Desulfurobacterium sp. TC5-1: one gene and its partner. The protein of the gene in region 2 interacts with the protein of the main gene of each other region in a pairwise test. Links are inferred from orthologs where the notes say so. Each region holds a gene or a part of one and is shown on either strand. Other genes may lie near its edges.

The links.
Region 1: the proteins of uvrB (region 2) and uvrA interact in binary tests that used the Escherichia coli proteins (3 or more experiments, as listed by UniProt). The link is inferred for Desulfurobacterium sp. TC5-1 from one-to-one orthologs.

The regions. Positions count from the first base shown.
Region 1 is NZ_ATXC01000001.1:297,686-304,354, forward strand. Bases 2,899-6,268 are described here. They hold uvrA (excinuclease ABC subunit UvrA), read right to left. Parts: upstream 5,913-6,268; coding sequence 3,099-5,912; downstream 2,899-3,098. Other genes in these bases: H153_RS0101555 (GGDEF domain-containing protein), read right to left, coding at 2,899-3,057; ilvC (ketol-acid reductoisomerase), read right to left, coding at 5,992-6,268. Outside these bases: H153_RS0101550 (EAL domain-containing protein), read right to left, coding at 1-1,180; more of H153_RS0101555, read right to left, coding at 1,333-2,898; more of ilvC, read right to left, coding at 6,269-6,669. UniProt on the Escherichia coli protein: The UvrABC repair system catalyzes the recognition and processing of DNA lesions. UvrA is an ATPase and a DNA-binding protein. A damage recognition complex composed of 2 UvrA and 2 UvrB subunits scans DNA for abnormalities.
Region 2 is NZ_ATXC01000001.1:115,211-123,418, forward strand. The notes cover bases 3,113-6,093. They hold uvrB (excinuclease ABC subunit UvrB), read left to right. Parts: upstream 3,113-3,600; coding sequence 3,601-5,586; downstream 5,587-6,093. Other genes in these bases: H153_RS0100615 (CDC27 family protein), read right to left, coding at 3,113-3,553; H153_RS0100625 (adenine phosphoribosyltransferase), read left to right, coding at 5,677-6,093. Also shown: H153_RS08845 (hypothetical protein), read right to left, coding at 1-272; H153_RS0100610 (DUF507 family protein), read right to left, coding at 250-828; more of H153_RS0100615, read right to left, coding at 812-3,112; more of H153_RS0100625, read left to right, coding at 6,094-6,198; H153_RS08850 (PBP1A family penicillin-binding protein), read left to right, coding at 6,212-8,140; H153_RS09780 (diguanylate cyclase), read left to right, coding at 8,203-8,208. UniProt on the Escherichia coli protein: The UvrABC repair system catalyzes the recognition and processing of DNA lesions. A damage recognition complex composed of 2 UvrA and 2 UvrB subunits scans DNA for abnormalities.

The DNA.
Region 1 (6,669 bases), 180 kb from region 2 along the record:
AAAAGCTGATATCGTCTATAAAAACACCCGCAGGCACTAACTTTCCGTCTTTAGTTCTTATCCTTGCAAGTACTTCAAAAGCAAAAATATCCCCGGAATATAAGTCTATAATTTTTTGAAAAGCAAAAGTTACTCTGTTTTCTTTTATGGCTTTTATTACAAGTGCTACGTTTTCTTTTCTTCTTTGACATCTCTTTCTAACAGTTTCGTCTATGAAAAAGAATCCTTCTTTTTTGGTTTTTTTGAATTCTCTCAGCGAATTTTCAAGAATCCATAGCAAGCTGGAGATATCGTTGCATACGCTTACCTTTGTTCCAACAGAAATTAGAACTATGTCAAGGGTATGTTTGTCGCCTTCCAGGGGTATTTTTATCGGCTTTTCTTTTACACTGTTAAGAAAGTCTTCAACTTTCTTTTTTATGTCTTCCTGATTTCCTTTCATCAAAACTAAAAATTGGTCACCTTGAAGCCTAAATATGTTGGGATATCCATTGCAGAATTCTTCTAAAAAGGTTTCTTTTAGGAATGTGGCGAAGTAAATAATGACACTGTCCCCCACTTCATATCCAAAGTATGTGTTTATGTTTGCAAATCCTCTTATGTCAAACACTACGGCAAATGTTAAATCTTTATTGCTGCATTTGGGGAATATTTTCTGGATGTTATATCTTGAAGGAAGTCCGGTCATAGGATCGGCTGCCGTTAGTGTCTGGTCAGGTGTAAATCTGCAGGAAGAACGCAAGAAGTATATAGCAATTATAAAGAGAAGTTTTGTTAGTTTTTTAATTCCGTCTATTAATTCGGGATGATTTGCGGATAGATTATAGAGGAGAGAGAGAATCCTTTCTGTAAAAGAGAAGTAAACTTCAATAAAGTCCAGGCTTTTTATGTTCCATTTTCTGTGGGTTTGTGTGATGGAATAGACTGAGATATGCAGGGATTTTGAATCAAATATGGAATTGAAAAAATCATTGATTGTTTCTGAGAAAACTTTACTGTCCACGCCTCTATTTTTAAAAAGATGTTTGTATTCCGGGAATTTATCAACGACTTCTTTTTTTAGTTCTTCGCACAGTTTATTCGCTTCTTTTATATTAATAAATTTTTTTAGTTCCTGTATTTGTTTGAAGTCATCTTCCGTGAAATTATATATTTGGAAAAGTTCTTCAAGAAGTTTCATAAGCTTCCCCCAATTTTGAGGCAGTATTGTTTGGAAAAATAGTTGGATCAATCTAACATTTTTTTTGTCTGGAGTCAATAAAGATTCTTTTTTATGTTTGGGGTAAATTTAATCAATCGGTTAATTTTTTAAAAAGATAACTAAATATTTTTTTATTTTAAAATTGCTTCAGGTTTTCCGAACAGGTAACCCTGTCCCATAATAGGATAGCTGGAGATTTGTAATAAACGTTCTTTTATTTCTTTTCGTTCAACGTATTCAGCAATTACGGAAATTTTCAGCTGTTCTGCAAGGGAAACAATGAATTTTATGAATTCTAAGTCTATAATTTCCTTATCTATATTTTTAACGAATCGTCCGTCAATTTTTATTCCATCTATTGGTAAGCTTTCGATGAGATGGAAATTGGAATAGTCAACGCCAAAGTCATCTATAAATATTTTGAAACCTAAATTTTTCAAATAGTTAAGCTTTTCGGTCAGATCAGATATAAGTGCCACATTCTGTCTTTCCATAAGTTCTATTATTATTTCCTGTGGGGAAATGTTATGTCTTTTTACTGCTTGCTCTAAAAATTCTATATCACCCTCTAAAAGTGCATTGGAGACGTTTATAGAGAAAGGAATTTTTATATTTTCTCTCCTTTTGTATTTTAGTGCTTTTTCTATAACGATTTTGTCAAGATCTTCATTAAGCGAATATATGCTTATGTCGTCAATAAACGACTCTGCGTTAATAGTTATATTGTTTTCATGCTGAATTCTGGTTAAAACTTCGTAAGCGAACGTTTGCTCTGTTTTTAAATTTACGATTTTTTGTAAAGTAAAAGAAACTCTGTTTTCTTTTATGGCGTTTATCACAAGTTCTACGTTTTTTCTTCTTCTTTTGCATTTAAACTTGTGATTTTTGTCTATTGTAAGACAGCCTTCCTTTTTTGTTTTTTTAATTGTTCTCATAGCATTTTCCATTGTCCAGAGGAGGGAAGAGATATCTTCATTTTCCACCTTCATTACTGTTGCGAGAACAGGGATATCTATTGGAAGAATATTGCCGTTGAAGGCAACCTTTATCGGTTTGCTTTTAAAATTGTTTAAGAAATTTTGTATCTTATCTTCGATATTTTCGGTGGTTCTAAAAAAGACGATGAACTGGTCTCCCTGAAGTCTGAATATATTCGGATAGCAGGAGCAGAATTCCTGAATGAAAAACTCTTTTATGAATGTTGCCAGGTACACTATTACACTATCTCCAACTTCGTATCCGAAATAGGTGTTAATGTTGGAAAGATTTCTTATGTCAAAGAGTATTGCGTATAGATTTTCTCTTCTTGAACATTTTGTGTATATTTTCTGAATTGTGTATCGGGACAGAAATCCGGTCATTGGATCTATATTTATGGATTTGCTGAATATGTCTCTGTTAATGCAGAAATTTTTCAAAAAATAAACGGCAATGATGAATAGAAGACGTGTTAGTGCTTTTATGCTTTTCTGGAGTTTGGGATTTTCCTTCGTTTTTCTGTAAAGATTGGAAAGTAAGTTTTCAATAAAGTAGAAATAGGCTTCTATAAATTCAAGTCTTTCAATTCCCCATTTCTTGTTAACAGAAGTGATGGATTCCATTATTTCAGATATCTGCTCTTTGTTGAAAAAAGCGTGCACAAACTTTTTTACAGTTTCTATGAAAGTTTCTCTGTTTATCTTATTGCTTTTTGCTGCCTGTGAAAAGGAATAAAAGTGTTCAGTAACATACTTTTCCAGATTTTCCCCGAGAATTTCTACGAATTCATTTGAGAATAGGGGTTTTAATTTATTAACCTCCTTGAACTCTTTATCTGTAAAGGTGTAGTTTTCCAAAAGTTCTTTAAGGGTATCCATAATATCTCCGGTCAGGATAAAAATTCTAAAATTAAGTATTATTAATATACCAGATATTTTCTTAAATATCTACCTGTATAGGTTTCTGTCTGTGCTACTTCTTCAGGTGTTCCGGTCGCAACGATTTTTCCTCCCCGGTCACCACCTTCAGGTCCTAAATCTATTATGTAATCGGCGCACTTTATAAAGTCCATGTTGTGTTCTATAACAATTACGGTGTTTCCCCTGTCCACTAACTTTTGAAGAACCTCTATAAGCTTTTTAACGTCGTGGATGTGAAGTCCTGTCGTTGGTTCGTCAAGAATGTAGAGAGTTTTTCCTGTGGGCCTTTTTGACAGTTCTTTTGCGAGTTTTACCCTCTGGGCTTCTCCCCCTGATAGTGTTGTTGCCGGCTGTCCCAATTTTATGTAAGAAAGACCGACGTCATAGAGTGTTTTTAGTTTTCTTACTATTCTTTCGTGGTGTTTGAAAAATTCAAGGGCTTCTTCAACGCTCATTTCAAGCACATCGTATATGTTTTTTCCCTTGTATGTTATCTCAAGGGTTTCTCTGTTGTACCTTTTTCCTCCGCAGACGTCACAGGTGACGTAAACATCAGGTAAGAAGTGCATTTCCACCTTTATCAGTCCGTCACCTTTACAGGCTTCACACCTTCCGCCGGGAACGTTGAATGAGAATCTTCCCTTTTTGTATCCTCTTGCCCTTGCTTCCGGTGTGGCCGCAAAGAGTTCTCTTATAAAGTCGAAAACGCCGATGTATGTAGCAGGGTTTGATCTTGGTGTTCTTCCTATGGGAGATTGATCAACGTTTATGACTTTATCTATGTCTTCAAGACCTTCTATCTTTTCATATTTTCCAGGTATGGTCTTACTTTTGTATATCTCTCGTGAAAGGGCGTTGTAAAGGATGTCGTTTATTAGGGTTGATTTTCCTGAACCTGATACACCGGTAACGCAAATAAACAGTCCAAGGGGAAATTCAACGGTTATATTTTTCAGATTGTGTTCTGCTGCACCTATGATTCTTAAAAACTTTCCGTTGGGTTTGCGTCTTTTTTCAGGTATGGGTATTGCAAGTTTTCCGGATAAGTACTTACCTGTTATGGATTTTTCACTCTTTTCTATCTCTTCTGGTGTTCCCGCTGCTACGACTTCACCTCCGTGGATGCCGGCACCCGGCCCCATGTCTATTACGTAGTCAGCACTTTTAATGGTATCCGTGTCGTGTTCTACGACGATTACCGTATTTCCTATGTCTCTCAGTTCTTTTAACGTTTTTATTAACCTGTCGTTGTCCCTTTGGTGGAGCCCTATGCTTGGTTCATCAAGGACGTAGAGAACGCCGGTCAATTTTGAGCCTATCTGAGTTGCAAGCCTTATCCTCTGGGATTCACCGCCCGAAAGTGTTCCTGTTCTTCTGTCAAGTGTTAGGTAGTCTAATCCAACGTCTAACAGGAATTTTAGGCGGTTTTTAATCTCTTTCAGAACTCTTTCTGCGATTATTTTTCTTTTTCCTTCAAATGTTACGTTATTGAAGAATTCATAAGCCTTTTTTATGCTCATCTCTTCAACGTCAGCTATTGAAAGGCCGTCTATCTTTACTGAAAGAGCTTCTTTGTTGAGCCTTTTCCCTTTGCACTCTTTACACGGAACTTCTCTCATGTACTCTTCTATATAGTCTCTGACAGATTCTGATTCTGTTTCTATGTAGCGTCTTTCAAGGTGTTTTATTATGCCTTCAAAGTAGTAGGGTTTATAGTTGCCTCTGCTCCATGAAACGGTGTTATAGACTCTCAAAATTCCCCTGTCAGCATAAAGTATAAAGTCAAGGTCTTCTCCTGTCAGTTCTCCTGCCGGTGTGTCGCGGGATATTCCTAAATAGTCGCACGCGGAAGAGACCATATCTTTTATGTATTCAAACTTTGCTCTTTCAGTTATGTTAAACGCGTTTACTATGGGTTTGTCCCAATTTATTAAAAGGTCAGGGTCTATTTTCGGAGAGAAGCCTATACCACCACACGCCGGACAAGCACCGAGAGGACTATTGAAAGAGAAAAGTCTCGGTGAAATCTCTTTAAAACTGAAACCACATATTGGACATGCCCCTTTTGTGCTAAGGATTTCCTCTTTTTTAGAGTCGTAATCTACAATCAAGACAAGTCCATCCGACAGCTTTACGGCTATTTCTACCGAGTCAGCGATTCTTGTTTTATCTTCCGGTTTTACTTTTATCCTGTCAACGATAACTTCAATTGTATGTTTGACCTTCTTTTCAAGTTTTAGATTGAGGGCTTCATCTATGGTGTACGTTTTTCCGTCTATTCTAATCCTTCTAAATCCCTGCTTTTCCAGTCTTTCAAGCAGGTTTTTGTGTTCGCCTTTCTGTTCTCTTACGATAGGTGAAAGAATGAGAATCCGCTTTCCTGTGAATTTCAAAATTCTATCTACAACCTCTTCAACGGTTTGGGGTCTTATTTCAATGTTGCAGTTTGGACAGAACGGCGTTCCAGCTCTTGCAAATAACAACCTCAGATAGTCGTGTATCTCTGTTGTTGTTCCAACGGTGGAGCGGGGATTTTTAGAGACAGTTTTTTGCTCAATAGAAATTGCAGGTGATAGTCCTTCTATCAGGTCAACGTCTGGTTTTTCCATCAGCTGGAGGAACTGCCTTGCGTAAGAAGAGAGTGACTCTACGTACCTTCTTTGTCCTTCGGCGTAGAGCGTGTCAAAGGCAAGGGACGATTTTCCCGAACCAGAAAGTCCTGTTATTACAACTAATCGGTTTTTTGGAATTTCTACGTCTATGTTTTTAAGATTATGCTGTCTTGCGCCTTTAACTATAATCTTATCTTTCATGGTAGTAATAATTTATTTCAAATGTGAGATATGTCCATTGGAAGTTGCGTGAGAAGGGCGGGCAGAGCCCGCCGGGTGATTATTTGAGGTCTTTTTTCTGTGTTTTGAGGAACGGCATCATTTCTCTCAGTTTTTTCCCAACCTTTTCGATTGGATGTTCTGCTTCTATCTTTCTGTGAGCGTTGAGAACAGGATAGTTTGCCTGAGCTTCAAGAACAAATTCCCTTGCAAACTCGCCTTTCTGTATTTCGTCTAATATCTTCTTCATTGCTTTTTTGGTGTCTTCTGTTATAACCCTTGGTCCTCTCGTGTAATCGCCGTATTCAGCTGTGTCGGAGATTGAGTATCTCATTCCGGCAAGGCCGTGCTGATAAATGAGGTCAACGATTAATTTAAGTTCGTGGAGGCATTCAAAATAGGCAACTTCAGGTTGATAGCCGGCTTCAACAAGAGTTTCAAATCCAGCCTTGATAAGAGCCGCTGTTCCACCGCAAAGGACAGCTTGCTCACCAAACAGGTCAGTTTCTGTTTCTTCTTTAAATGTTGTTTCTATTACACCTGCCCTTGTTGCACCAATTCCTTTAGCGTAGGCGAGGGCGACATCCATAGCCTTACCTGTAGCATCCTGATGGATAGCAACGAGGGCTGGAACGCCAGCACCTTCCTGGTAGGTCCATCTTACAAGGTGTCCAGGCCCTTTTGGCGCTACCATGAATACGTCAACGTCTTCTGGTGGGACAATTTGGTTGAAATGTAT
Region 2 (8,208 bases):
GTTTCTTCGCCTTCCTTCCCTTTTACGAGCATTTCTCTTGCTAACTTTTCGTAGTAGAATTTGCGATTTTTCTCTATGGCTTTTATCCTTTCGCTTAAAATTTCAACTTTTGTGTTCCAGTAGTTTTTTTCCTCCTGCAGTTTCTGATAGTTTTCCTGCAGTTCACCAAGCGTTTTTAAGGAGTTTTCGCCAAAGAAATAGCTGTAAAAATAAAAGGGCAGGAAAACCACCCACCCAATGATTAAAAGCTTACTCAGTTTCTTCTGTATCAAGGAGACCTCTTGATATAAGTTCTTCTTCGTAGAATTTTCTGTATAGGGCAAACCACTCCGGTGTGCCTTCAGGTATCGGCTTTGACATGGACTCTATCTTGTGTTTTGCAGCCTGATCAACTTCTTTTTTGAGCTGAGCTATCGTGTTAAATGCTTTTACTATTTCCTGTCTGATGATGCCCCTTTCCTGTGTGTAGTCTATTTCATCGTCAGTTAAAATAAATTTGAGGATTTTTCCTGCAAGGTAGTTTGCCTTTTCTCTGCTGAATATGCTACCTGCTGCGGGAATACCTCTTTCCTTTGCCAGTTTCTCTTTTATGAGCTTGCGTGCCTTGAAAAACGGGATACCTCTGTACATGATCTCGTCCGAATTTTCCTGCAGGATTCTTTCCGCCTCTTCTTCTAACTCTTTCTCAACCTTGTATTCATTGATGATGATTTCAAGGACTTTATTTTTAAAATAGTTCTTGTCGTCAACGATTATGTAGTCCTTTCCAACAAGGTTTTTCGTTATCTCGTTTACAAGGAGTTGCACGAACTTACCGCCCTTCTGCATTAACGCCTCCTTTCATCTTTTTCTCAATTTCCTTAATCTTTTCAAGGGCTTTTATCCCTTCCGGTGATTGCCCTTTAATTTTAACCACTTTCTTTAACAACTTCAAAGCCTGCTGGTAGCTTCCCCTGTCTTCAAGTATGGAAGCTGCCCTGTAAAGGGCTGTTGAAGTCCAGGGTTCTACGCCGACTTCGTAATATATTTTAAGGTAGTCCATCAGCGCCTTTTCACGGTTTCCCGTTTCCTCCTCCACAGATGCAAGCCAGAAAAGGGATTCTGCCTTCTGTTCCTTTTTCTTTGCCTTTTTGTTTGCCTCTTTCAACAGTTCAATAGCCTCTTTTTTCTTCCCTTTTTTGTCGAGGAACAGTGCAAGGTTGACAAGGTCATCATAATCAATTTCTGAGAGGTGTCCCGATTTTACTATGTAGTTTAGAAGTTCCATTGCCTTTTCTTCGTTTCCTGCAAGTTTGTATAAAGATGCAAGGGTGGCAGCGAATTTCACCCTGTCTTCTTCTGGAATGTTTTCAATGTTTGCAACAGCCTTTCCAGCGTTGAGTGCATCAAGGAGTCTTCCTTCTTTGTAGTAAACTTCAGTCAGGAGGTAGTTCTTTATGTCTTTCTCTTTCTGCCCCTTGTCCGGAATGAGGTTTATGTCCCTTACCGCTCTTTTGTAGTTTTTAAGCTTCATGTCTATTTCGACCATTTTAGTTGCTACGGATGTTCTTATTTCAGGGTCTGTCGTTCTTTCAGCCGCCAGTTTGTAAAGTCCGTAAGCTTTCAGGATACCTTTTGCTTCATAGTAGTCATTTGCCTTTTCAACGATTGAGTTTATGTCCGATATGTCGTTTTCAGGGTTGTAGGCTATGAATTCAGGATTATTTAGGAGAAGACTGTCAAACTGTCCGGATCGGTAAGCGTCGTACTCTTCCATCTTCTCTGCAAAGTTGGCCGTTTCAGGATTTTCAGCGACGGCTTTAAGAAGTGAAAGGTAGTAAAACCGTCTGCTTGGGCTTTTTTCCATCGTTGCAAGTTTGTAAAGGATCGCCTCTCTTGCCATTCCTGTTGTTTTGTATATCAGTTTTTTCATAAGGTTTTTGTTGCCTGTTAAAACGGCTAACATAGCTGCTGTTAGTGGTTCTTCCGGTGGTGGCACTTTTTTCAGGTAGGATGTTTTCTTTAAGCCTGCAGCTAAGTAGCAGAGTCTTCCATAGTTTATTTCTGGAAAGAGCCTGCTGTTGTTTAATTTCGCCTTTAAGTATTCAAATGCAGTTCGTTTTTTCCCGCCGTAAAATTCTGAAAGGATAAAAAAGTGAAAAGCTTCGTCATCTTTGCTTATTATAGGCTTTAACGTTATGGTGGCTTTTTTGTAGTTACCTTCGTAATAATAGGCTTTGCCTAAAAGTTTCCTTGCTTCTGTGCTTTCTATCTTGAATTGCTCTATTCCGTATTCAAGAAGCTTTGCAGCTGCATCAAAGTTTCCCTTTAGTATCAAGGATTTTGCGTAAGGAATTATGGATGCACGGTAGTAGGATGTGTTCTGAAAATTGTTTGCTATTTCTGAGTAGAGCATGTTTCCCATGTCTTTGTTTATTACGGCTATTTTACCTAACAGATAGAGCGTTCTTGGTGTTAAATAGATGCTTTTCCTTGAGGTTAGTGCCTGCTTAAGGTGGCTGAACGCTTTGTCGAAATCCCCTCTCTCAAAGAAAAACATGCCTGCGTCGTGGTTGTTTATCCCTTTTACATTTTCGTCTGCCGATGGTGCGAATGTGAAAAGGAGTGCCCGATAGTAGTATTCCGGATAGAATTTTTTAATTTCTTCAGGATTTATTTTTCCCTCTATGAAGTTTACTGCTGCTTTGAGACTTTCAGGCATTGAGGGTTTTTGAATGTTCATATCCAATTCTTTAAATGCTTCTCTCTTCTTCCCTGACTTAAAGTATGCCCACGCTCTTAAAAACTTAGCTTCTTTTGTTTTCAGGTTTCTGGCAAGTTTAAGGGCTGTTTTATAGTTGCCTTTGAGGTAATAAACCTTTGCCATTTCAAATAGGATTTCTGAATTTTTCTCTTTTTTATAGAGTTTTTTGAGCCTTATAAGTGCGTCGTCGTATCTTTTCTGTCTTTCAAGATACCTTATGTACGGAAGTTCAAACGTTTTTCCTTTTAACCAGTCGCCGTAGTTTGCAAATATGTAGTCGGTTATTTCCTGTTTTTTGTTTCTTATTGCTTCTTCTGCAAATGTTTCAAGAAATCCACTGTCTGATAATGCACCTTTAACGTCTATCCTTTTTCTTCCCAATGTGAGGATATAGAACTTTTCATCCGTTGAAAGGGGAGCTTTTGAGAGAACTTTCAGAAAGTCTATTTTCTCTTTTACGGGAAGTGACAGGAATGAAGTTTCATTGAAAACATCCTTCAATTTTTTTCCTTCACTGATGTTTACAAATGTTGATAGACCTAAGTAGTATCCCTTTTTGTATGTGGGGTATCTCTCTTTCCATATTTTGAGAAGTTTTTTCAGGGAGTTTATATCTTTTGTTTTTAAAAATGTTTCTGCCATCGGAATGAGATATGGTTTTATGGTTTTAGGCGGTGATGTCAGTACCTGGGAAAATGTCTGGTCTGCTAAGTCGTACATACCGTCTTTGTATAGTTTCAGACCGAAATTTATATCTGCTGCATTGGCGGTTACTGCTAAAAGTAGAGAGGCTATGAGGATTTTTTTCATCTCTTTGTCTCCATGTCTGTGTTCATCGGTATAAATTATACTCTACCATGGAAAAGTTTAAGGTTAAATCACAGTTTAAACCGGCAGGAGACCAGCCAAAAGCTATAGAAAAGTTAACTGAAGGTTTAAATAGGGGATTAAAGTATCAGACGCTGCTTGGGATAACGGGTAGCGGAAAGACCTTTACCATTGCAAACGTTATAGAGAAGGTTCAAAAGCCAACACTTGTAATTTCTCACAACAAAACGTTAGCTGCTCAGCTTTACCATGAGCTTAAAAACTTTTTTCCCGACAATGCCGTTGAGTACTTCATAAGCTATTACGACTACTATCAGCCTGAAGCCTACCTGCCGAACAGAGATCTATATATAGAGAAGGATTGTTCCATAAATCCTGTTATTGACAGGATGAGGCACTCTGCAACCGTTTCTCTCCTTACAAGGCGTGATGTTATTGTTGTCTCGTCTGTTTCCTGCATCTACGGTCTCGGTTCCCCCTCTTTCTATTCTCAATTGGCTTTAAGGTTTGGTGTTGGTGAAGAGATTAATAGGGATGATGTCATCAGAAAGTTGGTTAATTTAGGTTACGAGAGAAGTGAATTTGACATGCGTCCCGGCATTTTCAAGGTAAGGGGCGATGTTATAGACATTTTCCCTGCCGATGTTGAGGACAGATTTATAAGGGTTGAGCTTTTTGGCGATGAAGTGGATTCAATAACGGAGCAGGACTACTTTGACAGGAGAGTTATAAGGAGTTTTGACACTTACACCGTCTATCCGGCTTCTCACTACGTTACACCTCATGAGCAACTGATCAGGGCTGTAAGATCTATTGAAGTAGAGCTTGAAGAGAGGATAAGGTTTTTCCTTGAACAGGATAAAATTGTTGAGGCTAAAAGGATAGAACAGAGGACCCGTTATGACATAGAACTGCTTCTTGAGATAGGTCACTGTAAGGGTATTGAGAACTACTCACGGCACCTTGACGGCAGAAAACCAGGTGAACCCCCATTTACGCTTCTCGATTACTTTCCCGACGATTTTTTAGTGGTGATAGATGAGTCCCACGTTACAATCCCCCAGATAAAGGCGATGTGGCGAGGTGATAGGGCGAGGAAGTTTAACCTTGTTGAGCACGGTTTCCGTCTTCCTTCCGCCTACGACAACAGGCCTTTGAATTTTGAGGAGTTTTTGGAAAGGCTCAATCAGGTGATTTTTGTTTCTGCAACACCCAGGCCTTTTGAAATGGAGGTTTCAGAGCAGATTGTTGAACAGATTGTAAGACCGACAGGACTCCTTGATCCAGAAGTTGAGGTGAGAAAGACAGAAGGGCAGATGGAAGATCTCCTTTCTGAAATTAGAGAGAGGGTTAAGAGAAACGAGAGGGTGCTCGTTACAACGTTAACAAAGAGAACGGCCGAAGAGCTTACCGATTACTTGCTTGATAGAGGCGTAAGGGCGAAATATCTCCATTCAGAGATAGATTCGGTTGAAAGGGTTGAAATTATAAGGGCTTTAAGGCTTGGTGAGTTTGATGTTTTGGTTGGTGTTAACCTGTTGAGGGAAGGACTTGACCTTCCAGAAGTTTCTCTTGTTGCAATTCTTGATGCCGATAAAGAGGGATTTTTACGTTCGACAACTTCTCTCATCCAGACGATGGGTAGGGCAGCGAGGAACGTTAACGGCAAGGTTATCCTTTACGCAGACAGGATAACCGACTCAATGAAAAAGGCGATAGATGAGACAAACAGGCGTCGTGAGATACAGAAGGCTTACAACAAAAAGCACGGTATAGAGCCTACGACTGTCAGAAGAGAGATAGATTCAAGCATTCTTGAGGATGCAGGCATTGCACCGTTCTTTACGATAAAGGTTAAAGAGGAAGAACTTCCAAAGACGGAAGAGGAGCTTTTTGAAGAGATAGCGAGGCTTGAAAAGGAGATGAAAGAAGCGGCCAGGAACTGGGAGTTTGAAAAGGCTGCAAAGATAAGGGACAGGATAAAAGAGTTGAGAAAGCTGATAGTTCCTGCTTAACTTGCGGAGTTAGTATAATTATCCCTCATTACAAAACAGATGGAGGCAGAGATGGCAGAGGTTCAAACAGATCTTAACGTTCAGAAAGAAATAGAGGAGCTTCGTTCCCTCATAAGAGACATACCTGACTTTCCAAAGCCGGGCATTATATTTAAGGACATCACACCACTTCTTCACAAGCCCTGGGCACTTCAAAAGGTAATAGATTTCATAGGCAATAGATATGTAGGTGCCGGTGTTGATATTGTTGCAGGTATAGAGTCAAGAGGTTTTATCTTAGCTTCTGCGCTTGCTTACAAAATAGGTGCAGGACTTGCAATAATTAGAAAACCTGGAAAGCTTCCGTACAAGACGATAAGTGCAACCTATACACTTGAGTACGGTGAAGACAAGATAGAGGTTCACGAAGACGCCATTCAGAAAGGGATGAAGGTAATCCTTATAGACGATGTTCTTGCGACAGGTGGTACTATGGGTGCTGCCATAGACCTGATTGAAAAACTTGGTGGAAATATTGTAAGTATTGACTTTTTACTTGAGCTTACGTTCCTTGGCGGAAGGAAAAGGATACAGGATAGAGGCTATCCTGTATTCTCTCTCATCAAGTTTTAATTTAGGAGGCGTGTTGAGGTTTGTTGCTTTCCTCTTTTCTCTTTTGTTGATATTTTCAAACAGCTGGGCTTCTCCTGCCTACAAGGAGAAGCTTCTTCCAGATTTTGCAACTACCGTGCTTGACAGACACGGTAACGTTATAGGTTACTTTTACAAAAAGCATTTTAGACTCTATGCCTCTTTTGATGAAATTCCTCAAAACCTTATCTGGGCGGTTATATCAGCCGAGGACGCAAGGTTTTATGAACATAAGGGTATAGATCCTGTAGGTTTGCTTAGAGCAGCGGTTAGAGACATAACTTCCGGCAGGATTGTTCAGGGTGGAAGCACCATTACACAGCAACTTGCGAAGCTTATATTTCTTTCACCTCAAAGGACATTCTCAAGAAAACTGAGAGAGATAGGAATTGCAAAAGAGCTTGAGAATAATCTTTCAAAGAATGAAATCTTAGAGCTATACCTTAACTACGTTTACCTTGGAAGTGGAGCCTACGGTGTAAAGGCTGCCGCAAGGGTTCTTTTTGGAAAAGATTTAAAAGATCTCTCTCTAACGGAATGTGCGCTGATAGCGGGGCTTATAAGGGGACCTGAATACTACAATCCTTTCAAACATCCGGAAAGAGCTTTAAGGCGTAGAAACTGGGTTTTAAAACAGATGTACAAAAACGGTTACATAACTAAGACTATCTACCTCAATGCTATAAACCAGCCTCTTGGAGTTTTACCCAAACCTGAAAGACCAAGAACTGCCGGGTATGAGCTTGATTTTGTCAGGTTCATGGCGAAAAAAATTCTTCCTGCCGAGGAGCTTTATACGGGCGGTTTGACGATAAGAACTACTATAGATGAAGATATTCAAAACTTTGCCCAGAAGGTTCTTTCTTCTTATGCGGAAAAGTATTCAAAGGAGCACAATCTTAGCGATTTACAGTGCGCTGGAATGGCAATGACAAGACTTGGTGAGGTCCTCTTTGTTGTTGGTGGAACTGATTATAAGGAAACGAAACTAAACAGAGCTTTCCAGATTTTAAGGCCTATCGGTTCAACGGCAAAGCCGATAACCTACCTTTCAGCTTTTGAAAAAGGGATTTCACCATACGACTATGTTGAGAATACACCTGTTGAATTACCTATGGAGTATGCCGGGAAAGAAAATAGTGAACATGAAGAAGATAAGTATTGGCGTCCGGAAAACTACTCCCACCACTATACCGATTACATGGAGGTTAAAAATGGTCTCACCTATTCTGTTAACCTTGCAACCATTCATCTTGCGATGAAAATTCCTTCTAAAGTGAGACAGAATTTTAGAAAGTTTGAATTTACAAAGGGTGATTTCAACCTTTCTTACGTTTTGGGAAGTTTCCCTGCAAACCTTTATAGAATTTTGAGAGCTTTCTCGGCGATTGAAAACGGCGGTGTTCTTTACAGACCGTTTGTTATAAAAGAAATTCTTGATAAACACAATCAGCTTATCTATAGAGGTGGTCCTTCATTTAAGAAAGTTGCTGACAGAAAGGACATTGCCATTTTAAGAACTATTCTTCAGGATGTTGTCAGAAAAGGAACAGCAAGACGCATATCCTACCTTGCAAATGAGTTTGATGTTGCTGGAAAAACTGGAACAACAAATGGCTGGCGGGATGCCTATTTTACAGGGTTTACAACCTCTTTCGTTATGAGTGTATGGTTCGGCAGGGACAGCTATAAGACACTGTGGAAAGGTGCAGACGGGGGAAGACTTTCATCACCGCCCTGGGCTGAAATTGCAAAAAGGCTTTGCTCTGTTTACGGCTGTGGAAAATTTTTGCCTTCCTACGAAGAAGTTGTCAGAAATTATTATCCGTTACCTTCTCTTCCGATTAAGACAGAGATTGACATGTATGTGAAAGGCAACACTCTTAGTGTTGAAGATTTTGGAATTTTATCGACATTAAACTAACTGTTGGCTTACTTTTGATTTGATAATTTTGTAAAATTTTTTGAACCTATTTAGAGGGTAGGTTGTAT